Regions from separate parts of the Lelliottia sp. genome, predicted to be linked through region 1. Evidence: predicted binding sites of a transcription regulator. Region 1 holds the regulator's gene; the other holds the start of a gene.
What was found. The regulator sigma-54, encoded in region 1, starts transcription at its own class of promoters, with help from an activator protein. The targets are predictions, from matches to a motif close to GTTGGCACANNTTTCGCTNT.

Region 2: glnA (glutamate--ammonia ligase) is a predicted target of sigma-54. The motif match lies at 4,871-4,890, and genes of this name have one in related genera.

The regions. Positions count from the first base shown of each region.
Region 1 covers NZ_JAZQNX010000018.1:89,371-97,174, forward strand. Annotated here, with positions in the region: gene mlaF (phospholipid ABC transporter ATP-binding protein MlaF) at 1-417, opposite strand, end outside; gene ACKI5T_RS10195 (calcium/sodium antiporter) at 645-1,622, shown strand; gene kdsD (arabinose-5-phosphate isomerase KdsD) at 1,635-2,621, shown strand; gene kdsC (3-deoxy-manno-octulosonate-8-phosphatase KdsC) at 2,636-3,202, shown strand; gene lptC (LPS export ABC transporter periplasmic protein LptC) at 3,199-3,774, shown strand; gene lptA (lipopolysaccharide ABC transporter substrate-binding protein LptA) at 3,743-4,297, shown strand; gene lptB (LPS export ABC transporter ATP-binding protein) at 4,304-5,029, shown strand; gene rpoN (RNA polymerase factor sigma-54) at 5,077-6,510, shown strand; gene hpf (ribosome hibernation promoting factor) at 6,533-6,820, shown strand; gene ptsN (PTS IIA-like nitrogen regulatory protein PtsN) at 6,903-7,394, shown strand; gene rapZ (RNase adapter RapZ) at 7,440-7,804, shown strand, end outside.
Region 2 covers NZ_JAZQNX010000032.1:11,862-19,665, reverse strand. Annotated here, with positions in the region: gene ACKI5T_RS16015 (MFS transporter) at 1-458, shown strand, start outside; gene ACKI5T_RS16010 (MFS transporter) at 502-1,926, shown strand; gene ompL (porin OmpL) at 2,002-2,688, shown strand; gene typA (ribosome-dependent GTPase TypA) at 2,775-4,598, opposite strand; gene glnA (glutamate--ammonia ligase) at 4,988-6,397, shown strand; gene glnL (nitrogen regulation protein NR(II)) at 6,678-7,727, shown strand; gene glnG (nitrogen regulation protein NR(I)) at 7,738-7,804, shown strand, end outside.

The DNA of each region.
Region 1 (7,804 bases):
CCTGGCAGCGCCACGCAGCCCCACCGCTTCAAGCTTCATCATGACCGTCGTTTTCAAGAGTTCAGGGGACAAATGCGTATGTTCACGCAGCGGATACGCCACGTTATCAAAGACGTTCATATCGGTGAATAACGCACCCGACTGAAACAACATGCTCATGCGCTTACGCACGGTATAGAGGCGCGTGCGCGACATCTCAGGCACATTTTCGCCGTCAAAAAGAATTTCACCGCTGTCTGGCGGGATCTGTCCACCGATCAGACGCAGCAGCGTTGTTTTGCCGATGCCGGATGGCCCCATGATCGCAGTGATCTTGCCACGCGGCACCGTCAATGTAATGTCTTCGAAGATCAATCGGTTGCCGCGGGAGAAGCTGACGTCACGGACATCGACTAAATTCGCCATTGTTTGGCTCATTTAAAATTCCTTTCTTTCCCTTTGAGGTTAAGCATGGCGCTTAATTCAGCCTTAAACCCGACATTTTTACAGAATATTGCCTGTACAGGTTAGCGAAAGCTGGCATTTGTTTTACTTTTCCGACGCATAAAGTCAAAATTAGAGAATCGTTACGTCTACAGACTGCATGCGGCGCCAGAGATTCATTCTCAGTGGACCGGCGAGTATACCTGAATAAAGGATTTTTGATGCTTTTAGCAACGGCCCTGTTAATAATCGGTTTACTGTTAGTGGTCTACAGTGCTGACCGTCTGGTTTTTGCAGCATCCATCCTGTGTCGGCTTTTTGGCATACCGCCCCTTATCATCGGGATGACCGTGGTGAGTGTCGGAACATCGCTTCCAGAAATTATCGTCTCTGCTTCAGCGTCTCTTCATGGTCAGGTTGACCTCGCGATTGGGACGGCAATTGGCTCTAACATCGTCAATATATTATTGATCCTCGGCCTCGCCGCGCTGATGCATCCATTTCGCGTGCATTCTGATGTTCTGCGCCGCGAATTGCCGCTAATGTTAATTGTCAGCCTGCTGGCAGGTTACGTGCTGTACGACGGGCAACTCACGCTGGATGACGGCATCCTGCTTATCGCGCTGGCGATCATCTGGCTGCTGTATATCGTTAAAATTGCGCGTCTGGCAGAAAAACAGGGAAATGACAGCCTGACGCGTGAGCAAGTCGCGGAACTGCCTCGCGAAGGCACCCTGCCCGTCGCTCTGCTGTGGCTGGGCGTCGCGCTGATTATCATGCCAATGTCCACGCGTATGGTCGTTGATAACGCCACCGTGCTCGCCAATTTCTATGCCATCAGTGAGCTGACTATCGGCCTGACGGTGATAGCGATTGGCACCAGTTTGCCAGAACTGGCGACTGCCGTTGCCGGCGTACGTAAAGGCGAAGGCGATATGGCGATTGGCAATATCATTGGCTCCAATATCTTTAACATCGCTATCGTGATGGGTTTACCGGCGCTGATTGCGCCAGGGGCATTTAATCCGCTGGCCTTCTCGCGCGATTACGGGGTGATGCTCATTGTCAGTATTATTTTCGCCCTGCTGTGCTGGCGACGGAAACAACAGATTGGCAAAGGCGCGGGTGCCTTACTGACGGGTGGTTTTATCGTATGGATGGCGATGCTGTATTGGCTGTCGCCTCTTCTCTCTGGGTAAACGGAACGCATTATGTCGCAAATAGAATTGCAACCGGGTTTTGACTTTCAAAAAGCAGGCAAAGAAGTTCTGGAGATTGAACGTGAAGGTCTGGCGCAGTTAGATCAATACATCAATCAGGATTTCAGCCTTGCGTGCGAGAAAATATTCTCCTGCGCGGGCAAAGTCGTGGTGATGGGCATGGGCAAATCGGGTCATATTGGGCGCAAAATGGCCGCGACGTTCGCCAGTACCGGAACATCCTCATTCTTCGTTCATCCCGGTGAAGCCGCTCATGGCGATCTCGGAATGGTGACGCCGCAGGACATCGTTATCGCCCTGTCGAATTCGGGCGAGTCCAACGAGATTCTGGCGCTGATTCCCGTGCTGAAACGACTCCGCGTCCCGCTCATTTGCATGACCAGCCGACCAGAAAGCACGATGGCGCGTGCGGCTGATGTTCACTTATGCGTAAAAGTGCCGAAAGAAGCTTGCCCACTCGGCCTTGCGCCGACCTCCAGCACGACCGCTGCGCTGGTTATGGGAGATGCCCTCGCCGTTGCGCTTCTTGAAGCCCGAGGCTTTACGCCAGAAGATTTCGCTCTCTCTCATCCGGGCGGTGCGCTGGGACGTAAGCTACTGCTGCGGGTAAATGATATTATGCATACGGGCGCAGAGATCCCTCGCGTCAGTAAAGATGCCCCGCTGCGCGACGCCTTGCTGGAAATTACGCGTAAAAATCTTGGCATGACGGTGATTTGCGACGACCAGATGAACATCGAAGGGATCTTCACGGATGGCGATTTACGCCGCGTGTTCGATATGGGCGTTGATGTCCGCACGCTGGGGATCGCTGACGTAATGACGCCTGGCGGCATCAGGGTCCGTCCCGCCACGCTGGCAGTCGACGTTTTGAACCTAATGCAGTCCCGTCATATTACCGCGGTCATGGTTGCCGATGGCGACCAACTGCTGGGTGTGGTACATATGCATGATCTTCTGCGCGCAGGCGTAGTGTAATAAAGGATAAGACAATGAGTAATGCGGGTGCATCCCTTGCAACCTGTTATGGTCCGGTAAGCACGCAAATGATGGCGCAGGCGGAAAAGATTCGTCTGCTAATTCTGGATGTAGATGGCGTTCTTTCCGATGGCTTGATTTTTATGGGCAATAACGGCGAAGAGCTGAAAGCATTTAACGTGCGCGACGGTTACGGCATTCGTTGTGCGCTCACATCCGGGATAGAAGTTGCCATTATCACCGGGCGTAAGGCTAAACTGGTAGAAGATCGCTGTGAGACATTGGGCATCACCCATCTGTATCAGGGACAGTCTGACAAAATGGTCGCTTTCAGAGATTTACTGGCGAAACTGACCATCGCACCTGAGAATGTGGCCTATGTCGGGGACGACCTGATTGACTGGCCGGTGATGGCTGAAGTGGGGTTAAGTATCGCCGTCGCCGATGCACATCCTCTGCTGATCCCGCGCGCGGACTATGTCACCCGGATCAACGGGGGGCGCGGTGCCGTTCGCGAGGTGTGCGATTTGTTATTGCTGGCACAGGGCAAGCTTGATGAGGCCAAAGGGCAATCGATATGAGTAAAACCAGACGTTGGGTTATCATTCTGCTTTCACTGGCCGTGTTGGTATTGATTGGCGTGAATCTCGCTGACAATGACGATGCGCCAGCAGAAGTGGTCGCCACTAACGATCCGACCTATAAGAGCGATCACAGCGACACGGTGGTTTACAGCCCGGAAGGTGCGCTGAACTATCGCTTGATTGCCCAGCACGTTGAGTATTTTTCCGATGAAGGTATCTCGTGGTTTACTCAGCCGGTCATGACCACGTTTGACACCAATAAGGTGCCGACCTGGTCGATCAAATCTGACAGAGCAAAATTGACAAATGACCGTATGCTTTATCTGTACGGTCACGTAGAAGTGAACGCCCTGACCGCTGACTCTCAACTACGCAAAATTACGACAGATAATGCGCAGATCAACCTGGTGACCCAGGATGTGACGTCGCAAGATCTGGTGACGTTATACGGCACTACATTTAATTCCAGCGGTTTGAGAATGCGCGGGAACTTACGCAGCAAAAACGCCGAGCTGATTGAAAAGGTTAGAACCTCATATGAAATTCAAAATAAACAAACTCAGCCTTAATTTTGTTATCGCCAGCGCGCTGCTGGCCGCCAGTCTCCCTGCCCTTGCGGTGACAGGAGATACTGAGCAACCTATTCATATCGAGTCTGACACCCAGTCACTTGATATGCAGGGGAACGTTGTGACCTTCACGGGCAACGTCGTGATGACGCAGGGCACCATCAAAATCAATGCCGATAAAGTGGTTGTCACCCGTCCTGGCGGTGAACAAGGCAAAGAAATTATTGATGGCTACGGCAATCCGGCAACGTTCTATCAGATGCAGGATAACGGTAAGCCGGTTAAAGGCCACGCCTCGCACATGCACTATGAGCTGGCGAAGGACCTTGTCATCCTGACCGGCAATGCGTATCTGGAGCAGTTGGACAGCAACATCACTGGCGATAAGATCACTTATCTGGTGAAAGAGCAGAAAATGCAGGCTTCCAGCGAGAAAGGTAAGCGCGTGACAACCGTACTGGTTCCGTCTCAGCTGCAGGACAAAGGGAAAACCCAGGCTCCCGCACAGAAAAAGAGTAACTAATTCGTTATGGCAACATTAACTGCAAAAAACCTCGCCAAAGCCTACAAAGGCCGCCGCGTCGTGGAAGATGTCAGTCTGACCGTTAACTCCGGCGAAATTGTTGGCCTGTTGGGTCCTAACGGTGCTGGTAAAACCACCACCTTTTACATGGTGGTTGGCATTGTTCCGCGCGATGCGGGCAACATCATCATTGATGATGAAGACATTAGCCTGCTGCCGCTGCACGCTCGCGCGCGTCGCGGGATTGGCTATCTGCCGCAGGAAGCGTCTATTTTCCGCCGTCTTAGCGTGTTCGACAATCTGATGGCCGTCCTGCAAATCCGTGACGATTTGACCGCTGAGCAGCGTCAGGATCGCGCCAACGAATTGATGGAAGAGTTCCATATTGAACACCTGCGCGACAGCCTCGGCCAGGCACTTTCGGGGGGGGAACGCCGCCGAGTAGAAATTGCTCGCGCCCTGGCAGCCAATCCGAAATTTATCCTTCTGGATGAACCATTTGCAGGTGTTGACCCCATCTCCGTTATCGACATTAAACGCATTATCGAACATCTGCGCGACAGCGGTCTCGGTGTGCTGATTACCGACCACAACGTGCGCGAAACGCTGGCCGTTTGTGAGCGTGCGTATATCGTCAGCCAGGGCCATTTGATTGCTCACGGCACGCCACTCGAAATCCTCGAAGATGAACATGTTAAGCGCGTGTACCTTGGGGAAGACTTCAGACTCTGATAGGGTAGAGGTTAAGTTACGCAGGACCGGAGAAAAACGCCCTGAACATGAAGCAAGGTTTGCAATTAAGGCTCAGCCAACAGTTGGCGATGACGCCACAGTTACAACAGGCGATCCGTCTGTTGCAACTGTCAACGTTAGAACTTCAGCAGGAACTGCAGCAAGCGCTGGACAGTAATCCGCTGCTGGAGCAAACCGATCTTCATGAAGAGGTAGATACCCAGGAAAAGCAGGACACCGAAACGCTCGATACGGCAGATGCCCTTGAGCAGAAAGAGATGCCTGACGAGTTACCGCTAGATGCCAGCTGGGATGAAATTTACACCGCTGGTACCCCATCCGGAACGCGCGCTGATTATCAGGATGATGAGTTACCGGTTTATCAGGGTGAAACCACGCAGTCGCTACAGGATTACCTGATGTGGCAGGTGGAGTTGACCCCTTTCACCGAAACCGATCGCGCGATTGCCACTTCCATTGTCGATGCCGTGGATGATACCGGGTATTTAACGGTGACCCTGGACGAAATTCTGGAAAGCATGGGTGATAGCGAAATCGAACTCGACGAGATCGAAGCCGTCCTCAAGCGCATTCAACGCTTTGACCCTATCGGCGTCGCAGCAAAAGATCTGCGCGACTGTTTGCTGATCCAGCTTTCTCAGTTTGCAAAAGAGACGCCAAGACTCGACGAAGCGCGACTAATTATCAGCGAACATTTGGATTTGCTGGCGAATCATGATTTCCGCAGCCTGATGCGCGTGACGCGACTCAAAGAAGATGTACTGAAAGAAGCGGTAAATCTGATCCAGTCGCTCGATCCCCGGCCGGGGCAATCGATCCAAACCGGCGAACCCGAATATGTGATTCCTGACGTTCTGGTCCGAAAGCACAACGGTCTCTGGACCGTAGAACTCAATTCCGACAGCATTCCCCGCCTGCAAATCAACCAGCAATACGCTTCCATGTGCACCAGTGCGCGGAACGACTCCGACAATCAATATATTCGTAGCAATCTTCAGGAAGCGCGATGGCTGATCAAAAGCCTCGAAAGCCGAAATGATACGCTGCTACGCGTGAGTCGCTGCATTGTGGAACAGCAGCAAGGCTTTTTTGAGCAGGGCGAAGAATTTATGAAACCGATGGTTTTGGCAGATATTGCTCAAGCCGTTGAGATGCACGAATCGACCATTTCGCGTGTGACCACGCAGAAGTATCTGCACAGCCCACGTGGTATTTTTGAGCTTAAGTATTTCTTCTCCAGTCATGTGAATACCGAAGGCGGCGGCGAAGCCTCGTCGACGGCAATTCGTGCTCTGGTGAAGAAGTTGATCGCCGCGGAAAACCCCGCGAAGCCACTGAGTGACAGTAAGTTAACCACCATGCTGTCCGATCAGGGTATCATGGTGGCACGTCGTACTGTTGCGAAGTATCGAGAGTCTTTATCCATTCCGCCGTCTAACCAGCGTAAACAACTGGTTTGACACAACCGATAAGGAAGACACTATGCAGCTCAACATCACAGGACACAATGTCGAAATCACTGAGGCTTTACGCGACTTTTTGAATACAAAATTCGCCAAGCTGGAGCAGTATTTCGAGAGGATCAATCAGGTCTACATTGTGTTGAAAGTGGAGAAAGTGACTCATATCTCGGACGCAACCCTGCACATAAACGGGGGCGAAATCCATGCCAGTGCGGAAGGGCAAGACATGTACGCGGCTATCGACGGCTTGATTGACAAGCTTGCGCGACAGCTTAATAAACATAAAGATAAACTGAAACAACACTAATTGTCCGAGCAGTTAACGGGTGCAGGACGGCCTGTTGTGAAACACAACAGGCCATTTGTACAGTTAGCGCTTAGGTGAAATTATGATGAACAACGATTCCGGTCTTCAATTAAGTCATGTCCTTAACCAGGAATGTACCCGCAGTGGCGTTCACTGCCAGAGCAAAAAACGCGCTCTGGAAATCATCAGTGAACTGGCCGCAAAACAGTTAAGCCTGCCACCTCAGGTGGTGTTTGAGGCCATTCTGACCCGTGAAAAAATGGGCAGTACCGGTATCGGCAATGGTATTGCCATTCCGCATGGCAAGCTGGAGGAGGACACACTGCGCGCCGTGGGCGTCTTTGTCCAACTGGAAACGCCGATCGCTTTTGATGCGATCGATAACCAGCCCGTCGATCTGCTTTTCGCACTGCTGGTGCCTGCTGACCAGACCAAAACCCATTTGCATACGCTCTCGCTGGTGGCCAAGCGTCTGGCAGATAAAACAATTTGCCGCCGTCTGCGCGCAGCTCAAAGTGATGAGGAACTGTATCAAATTATCACCGAAGCGGAAGGCAATCAGGATGATGCGTAACCACAAGATGGCCTCCACATCTGCAGGCGCGAGGAGAAACGGAACATGGTGCTGATGATCGTCAGCGGTCGTTCGGGCTCGGGGAAATCCGTGGCCCTTCGAGCGCTCGAAGATATGGGTTTTTATTGCGTCGATAACCTTCCGGTCGTGCTGCTACCAGAACTGGCGCGTACGCTGGCTGACAGACAAATTTCTGCTGCCGTCAGCATCGACGTCCGTAATATGCCGGAATCGCCGGAAGTCTTTGAGCAGGCGATGAGCAGCTTGCCAGAAACCTTCACTCCGCAATTGCTGTTCCTGGATGCCGATCGCAACACGCTGATTCGTCGCTACAGTGATACCCGACGTTTGCATCCGCTTTCCAGCAAAAATCTCTCCCTTGAGAGCGCTATCGACGAAGAGAGCGATTT
Region 2 (7,804 bases), on a different contig from region 1:
ATATCAGCGGATTGCTGATCTGGGTGGCAGGCGATCTTCTTAACTACTTCTTTGGCGGCGGTTCAGTCAGCTTTGTTGCGTTCTCGTGCCTTGCTTTCTTCGGTTCTGCGTTTGTGAACAGCCTGAACTGGGCGCTGGTGTCCGACACGGTCGAGTACGGCGAATGGCGTACCGGTGTGCGTTCGGAAGGAACGGTCTATACCGGCTTTACCTTCTTTCGCAAGGTGTCGCAGGCGCTGGCGGGCTTCTTCCCCGGCATTATGCTGACGCAAATCGGCTATGTACCGAATGTGGTGCAGTCGGCAGGTACGGTTGAAGGGTTGCGGCAGCTGATCTTCATCTATCCCAGCCTCCTCGCGGTGATCACCATCGTGGCGATGGGCTGTTTCTATAATCTCAACGAAAAGATGTATGTACGCATTGTTGAAGAGATAGAACAGCGTAAGCGTCCGGCCTGAATGAACTGTCTTAGCGCTCTCACGGGCGCTACGAGGATCGACTATGAATCACACTCCTGATCCGTTAACCCTGAAACTGAGCCTGCGAGAGAAGTGCGCCTATGGGATGGGCGATTTTGGCTCTAACCTGATGCTGTGTATTGGCACGCTGTATCTGCTGAAGTTTTATACCGATGAGCTGGGTCTGCCTGCCTTCTATGGCGGCATTATTTTTCTGGTCGCCAAGTTCTTCACCGCTTTCACCGATATGTTGACCGGCGTGTTGCTGGACTCACGGCGTCACATTGGCGCACGGGGAAAATTCAGGCCTTTTATTCTCTATGCTTCCGTTCCCGTTGCGCTTGCGGCGGCGGCGCAGTTTGTGGCGAATGATTTTAACCTGACGGTGAAAACCGCCCTCGCTACCGTTCTGTTTATGCTGTTCGGGTTGTTCTACAGCCTGATGAACTGTTCTTATGGGGCGATGGTTCCGGCGATCACCAAAAACCCGAACGAGCGGGCGCAGCTGGCCGCGTGGCGTCAGGGGGGTGCCACGGTTGGCTTGCTGCTGTGCACGGTGGGCTTTATGCCTGTCCAGGCACTCTTTGTCAGCCAACCGTCGCTGGGCTACCTCGTTGCGGCTCTGCTGTTTGTGACCTGCGGGCTAGTCTGCATGTGGTGGTGCTACAGCGGGGTGAAGGAACGCTATGTCGAGGTTTCGCCCGATCATCACAAACCCAGCATTTTAAAATCCTTCTGCGCCATCTTTCGCAATCCCCCACTGCTGGTGTTATGCATCGCCAATCTCTGCACGCTGGCGGCGTTTAACATCAAGCTCGCCATCCAGGTCTATTACACCCAGTACGTGCTGAACGATATTCATCTGCTGTCGTGGATGGGATTTTTCAGCATGGGCTGCATTCTGGTAGGCGTTTTCCTCGTGCCTGGCGCGGTAAAGCGTTTTGGTAAGAAACAGGTGTATTTAGGCGGGCTGGCGCTGTGGGCCGTGGGCGACGTGCTGAATTTCTTCTGGGGGAGCAGTTCCACTACGTTTGTACTCTTCTCCTGCATGGCCTTTTTCGGCACCGCGTTTGTCAACAGCCTGAACTGGGCGCTGGTGCCCGACACCGTGGACTATGGCGAGTGGAAAACCGGGATTCGCGCCGAAGGGTCGGTGTATACCGGGTATACCTTTTCACGCAAGATTTCCGCCGCACTTGCCGGTTTCTTGCCGGGCATCATGCTCACGCAGATTGGCTATATTCCGCATGCCGTACAAAGCGCGGGCACGCTGCTGGGGTTACGTCAGCTGATCTTTCTCTGGCCCTGCGGGCTAGCCATTATTGCGGCCATTACCATGGGTTTTTTTTATAAACTCAATGAAGCGCGCTTCGCTTTTATTATTAAGGAGATAAGCGAACGGAAGAAAAAAATGGGCGAAGTAACGCCCTTGAATAACGAAAATAAAACCTCACCCGTCACTTTATAACAATAAACCCAGCCGGTATTCCCTTTCTGTTCATCAGGAGGGGCGGCCTTTCTGTACCTGACACATGGAAGAATTATGAAAAAAATAGCGACAGTACTCCTCGTTTCGTCTGTGTCTGGCTCCGCTTTTGCGGGTGCCTATGTCGAAACACGTGAAGCCTACAACACCGCCTCTGAACGCCATGAGGTGATCCTGCGAGCCGGTTATAATTTTGATATGGGCGCGGGTCTGATGTTCACGAACGCCTATGACGTGGGGAAGTGGGATGAAATTAAGCACAGCTATAACGAAATCGAAGGATGGTATCCCTTATTTAAACCGACGGCTAAGCTCACTTTTCAGCCAGGCGGGTTAATCAACGACAATAAAGATGGATCGGGAGGTGCCCTTTATCTGGATACCAATTATAAATTTGCCGACGCGTTTAATCTGACGCTTCGTTATCGCTATAACCATAATAATTATGATACGCCTGACTTTAACGGCGAGATGGATAAAAACGATACCCATGAGTTTGCCAATTACTGGAATTTCAAATTAACCGATTCGTTGTTTTATACCTTTGAGCCGCATTTTTTCCAACGGGTGAATGATTACCACAGTAAAAACGGTAAGGATCATCACTGGGAAATTACCAACAAGTTTAGCTATAAAATTGACCGGAACTGGATGCCGTATCTGGAACTTCAGTGGCTGGACAGATGGAATGATTACAACCGCGAGCAGTACCGAATTCGCCTGGGGTTGCGCTATTCGTTCTAATAAAAAAGCCGCTGAAATCAGCGGCTTTTTACGTTCCGGGCGAGGATTACGCCCACCCGGTATACGGCGTCGTTACAGGCGTCGTATTAGTCTTTGCTGCCACGGCCCGCACGTTTACGGTCGTTCTCAGTCAGGTGACGTTTACGGATACGTACGGAGGTAGGGGTAACTTCTACCAGTTCGTCGTCATCGATAAATTCCAGAGCCTGCTCAAGAGACATTTTCAGTGCTGGAACCAGCGTGGTCGCTTCGTCAGTACCGGAAGCACGCATGTTGGTCAGTTTCTTACCGGTCAGGCAGTTTACAGTCAGGTCGTTAGAACGACTGTGAATACCGATGATCTGGCCTTCGTAAACTTCTGCACCGTGACCCAGGAACAGCTTACCGCGATCCTGCAGGCTGAACAGTGCGAACGCAACTGCTTTACCCTGGCCGTTAGAGATCAGCACGCCGTTCTGGCGCTGGCCGATTTCACCCGGTTTAACGTCATCGTAGTGGCTGAACGTGGAGTACAGCAGACCAGTACCAGACGTCATGGTCATGAACTCGGTACGGAAGCCGATCAGGCCACGTGCCGGGATCAGGTAATCCAGACGAATACGGCCTTTGCCGTCAGGGATCATGTCTTTGACATCGCCCTTACGCTCGCCCATTGCCTGCATCACAGAACCCTGGTGCTGTTCTTCGATGTCCAGCGTCACGTTCTCGAACGGCTCTTGCATACGGCCATCGATCATACGGTTGATAACTTTCGGACGGGACACAGCCAGTTCGAAGCCTTCACGACGCATGTTTTCGATAAGAACGGACAGGTGCAGCTCACCACGACCGGATACACGGAACGCGTCCGCATCTTCGGTTTCTTCAACACGCAGTGCCACGTTGTGCACCAGCTCTTTGTTCAGGCGGTCAAGAATCTGACGAGAGGTAACATATTTACCTTCTTTGCCACAGAACGGAGAGGTGTTGACGTTGAAGAACATGGTTACTGTTGGTTCATCAACAGACAGCGCTGGCAGCGCTTCGACATTTTGCGGATCGCAAAGGGTGTCGGAGATGTTCAGTTCGCCCAGACCGGTGATCGCGATGATATCGCCCGCTTCAGCTTCGGTGGATTCAATACGCTCCAGACCGAGGTGAGTCAGTACTTTACCGACTTTACCGTTACGTGTTTTACCTTCGCTGTCGATCAGTGTGATCTGCTGGTTAGGTTTCACACGGCCACGTTTGATACGACCGATGCCGATTACGCCAACGTAGTTGTTGTAATCCAGCTGGGAGATTTGCATCTGGAACGGACCGTCAAGATCAACGCTCGGTGCTTTAACGTGGTCAACGATAGCCTGGTACAGCGGGGTCATGTCTTCCGCCATATCAGTGTGTTCGTTGCCCGCGATACCCATCAATGCTGATGCATAGATGATTGGGAAGTCGAGTTGCTCGTCGCTTGCATCCAGGTTTACGAACAGGTCGAAGACCTGATCCACAACCCAGTCAGGACGCGCGCCAGGACGGTCAACTTTGTTGATAACCACGATTGGCTTCAAACCATGGGCAAATGCCTTTTTGGTTACGAAGCGCGTCTGCGGCATTGGGCCATCCATTGCGTCAACGACCAGCAGAACGGAGTCTACCATGGACATTACACGTTCAACTTCGCCACCGAAGTCGGCGTGCCCTGGGGTATCAACGATGTTGATACGGTAGTCATTCCATTTGATAGCGGTGTTTTTAGCGAGGATGGTAATCCCACGCTCTTTCTCCAAATCGTTGGAGTCCATCACGCGTTCGGTGGCTTCCGCACGATCATTGCTGAACGTACCGGATTGCTGTAGCAGCTTGTCAACCAGGGTAGTTTTACCATGGTCGACGTGCGCGATGATGGCGATATTACGCAGATTTTCGATCACAACTTTGCCTCAGGCATTTAGAAATAGCGCGTTATTGTACACGGATTAATCGCAGGACTAAACAGGATCACAAACATCCTCCGCAAACAAGTATTGCAGAGTTGCTTTGTGATCGCTTTCACGCAGCGTAAAAAGTGCACTTTAACGGAAATCGCACCATTATGGTGCTCAATGTTCACATCGAAGCACTATAATGGTGCAATGTGACGTTCGTGGTGCAGGTCGTTTGCACTATGGTGTGCATGATAGCGCCTTTTGGGGGTAATTTGAAAGTTGGCACAGATTTCGCTTTATAAAAATACGGCAAAAAGATGGCGACAACGCCAGCCTTACACAGAATTGAAGACCTCGTTACCACGACGACAATGACCAATCCGGGAGAGTTAAGTATGTCCGCTGAACACGTTTTGACGATGCTGAACGAACATGAAGTGAAGTTTGTTGATCTGCGCTTCACCGATACCAAAGGCAAAGAACAGCACGTCACAATTCCTGCTCACCAGGTAAATGCCGAATTCTTCGAAGAAGGCAAAATGTTTGACGGCTCCTCTATCGGTGGCTGGAAAGGCATTAACGAATCCGACATGGTGCTGATGCCAGATTCAACGACTGCGCTCATTGACCCGTTCTACGAAGAGTCTACCCTGATTATCCGTTGCGACATTCTTGAGCCAGGCACGCTGCAGGGCTACGATCGCGACCCACGCTCTATCGCTAAACGCGCTGAAGAGTACCTGCGCTCTACTGGCATTGCAGACACCGTTCTGTTTGGGCCAGAGCCTGAATTCTTCCTGTTCGACGACATTCGTTTTGGTGCGTCTATTTCCGGTTCCCACGTGGCTATCGATGATATCGAAGGCGCATGGAACTCCTCCACTAAATACGAAGGCGGTAACAAAGGTCACCGTCCTGGCGTGAAAGGCGGTTACTTCCCGGTTCCTCCGGTCGATTCTTCACAGGACATCCGTTCTACTATGTGTCTGATCATGGAAGAGATGGGCCTGGTAGTTGAAGCTCACCACCACGAAGTGGCGACAGCGGGCCAGAACGAAATCGCGACCCGCTTTAACACCATGACCAAAAAAGCGGATGAAATTCAGATCTACAAATATGTGGTGCACAACGTTGCTCACCGCTTCGGCAAAACTGCGACCTTTATGCCAAAACCAATGTTTGGCGACAACGGTTCCGGTATGCACTGCCACATGTCCCTGTCCAAGAACGGCGTAAACCTGTTCTCTGGTGACAAATATGCGGGTCTGTCTGAGCAAGCGCTGTTCTACATCGGCGGTGTTATCAAGCACGCTAAAGCGATCAACGCCCTGGCAAACCCAACGACCAACTCCTACAAGCGTCTGGTCCCAGGTTATGAAGCCCCTGTTATGCTGGCTTACTCCGCGCGTAACCGTTCTGCTTCTATCCGTATCCCTGTTGTGGCATCTCCGAAAGCACGTCGTATCGAAGTGCGCTTCCCGGACCCAGCCGCTAACCCATACCTGTGCTTCGCAGCACTGCTGATGGCGGGTCTGGACGGCATTAAGAACAAGATCCATCCAGGCGAAGCCATGGATAAAAACCTGTATGACCTGCCGCCGGAAGAAGCGAAAGAGATCCCACAGGTTGCGGGCTCTCTGGAAGAAGCACTGAACGCGCTGGACGCTGACCGTGAGTTCCTGACGGCGGGTGGTGTGTTCACTGACGATGCAATCGATGCTTACATCGGCCTGCGTATCGAAGAGAACGACCGCGTACGCATGACTCCGCACCCGGTTGAGTTCGAGCTGTACTACAGCGTTTAAGTAAGCATTAAAGAAAACCCTATTCGGCGGATTTCTTGTCGCAGCAAGGCGGCAGCTAAGTGAACCCCCGGGAGCACAGACAGCTATGTGACCGGGGAGAACGAAGACAGCCAACGCAGTGGTGGCGAGAAAGACGCGAGAAGATTTTTGTTGCCGTGGAAACTTTCAGCCCATCTTCGGATGGGCTTTTTTCTCCACCAACAGACTGATCTGACGCGCTTTTCACGACGAAAAAGCTATACTGCACTAAATTAGTGCACCCACTCCAGGAGACTGCTGAATGGCAACTGGCGCGCTGCCCGATGCTGGGCAGATCCTCAATTCTTTAATCAACAGTATCTTACTTGTCGATGATGAGCTGGCGGTCCATTACGCCAACCCTGCGGCGCAGCAGTTGCTCGCCCAAAGCTCACGCAAATTATTCGGCACACCTTTACCGGAACTGTTGAGTTATTTTTCACTGAATATCGCGTTGATGCAGGAAAGTTTGGCTGCCGGTCAGGGGTTTACCGACAACGAAGTGACCCTGGTTATCGACGGACGCTCGCATATTCTCTCGTTAACGGCGCAACGCTTGCCGGACGGCCTGATTTTACTGGAAATGGCGCCGATGGATAATCTGCGTCGGCTCAGCCAGGAACAGCTTCAGCATGCACAGCAGATTGCTGCACGCGATCTGGTGAGAGGCCTTGCCCATGAAATCAAAAACCCATTAGGCGGTTTACGCGGTGCAGCACAGCTATTGACCAAGGCGCTGCCAGACCCTGCGCTGGCGGAATATACCAACGTCATCATTGAGCAGGCCGATCGCCTGCGCAATCTGGTTGACCGTTTACTTGGGCCGCAACAGCCGGGTATGCACGTAACGGAAAGTATTCATAAAGTGGCGGAGCGGGTCGTGAAGTTGGTGTCGATGGAACTCCCACCGAACGTCAAACTGATTCGCGATTACGATCCGAGCCTGCCGGAATTACCGCACGATCCCGACCAGGTTGAGCAAGTTCTGCTGAACATCGTGCGCAATGCTCTTCAGGCGTTAGGCCCCGAAGGCGGCGAAATTGTTTTACGTACCCGCACGGCATTCCAGCTGACACTACACGGCGTGCGCTATCGCCTGGCGGCGAGAATCGACGTTGAAGACAACGGGCCGGGTATTCCATCGCACCTTCAGGATACGCTTTTCTACCCGATGGTGAGCGGCCGTGAAGGCGGCACCGGGCTTGGGTTGTCCATTGCCCGCAATTTGATCGATCAACACTCCGGCAAAATTGAATTTACCAGTTGGCCGGGTCATACCGAGTTTTCGGTTTACCTGCCAATAAAAAAATAAGGTGACGACGATGCAACGAGGGATAGTCTGGGTAGTCGATGATGATAGTTCCATTCGCTGGGTGCTCGAACGCGCGC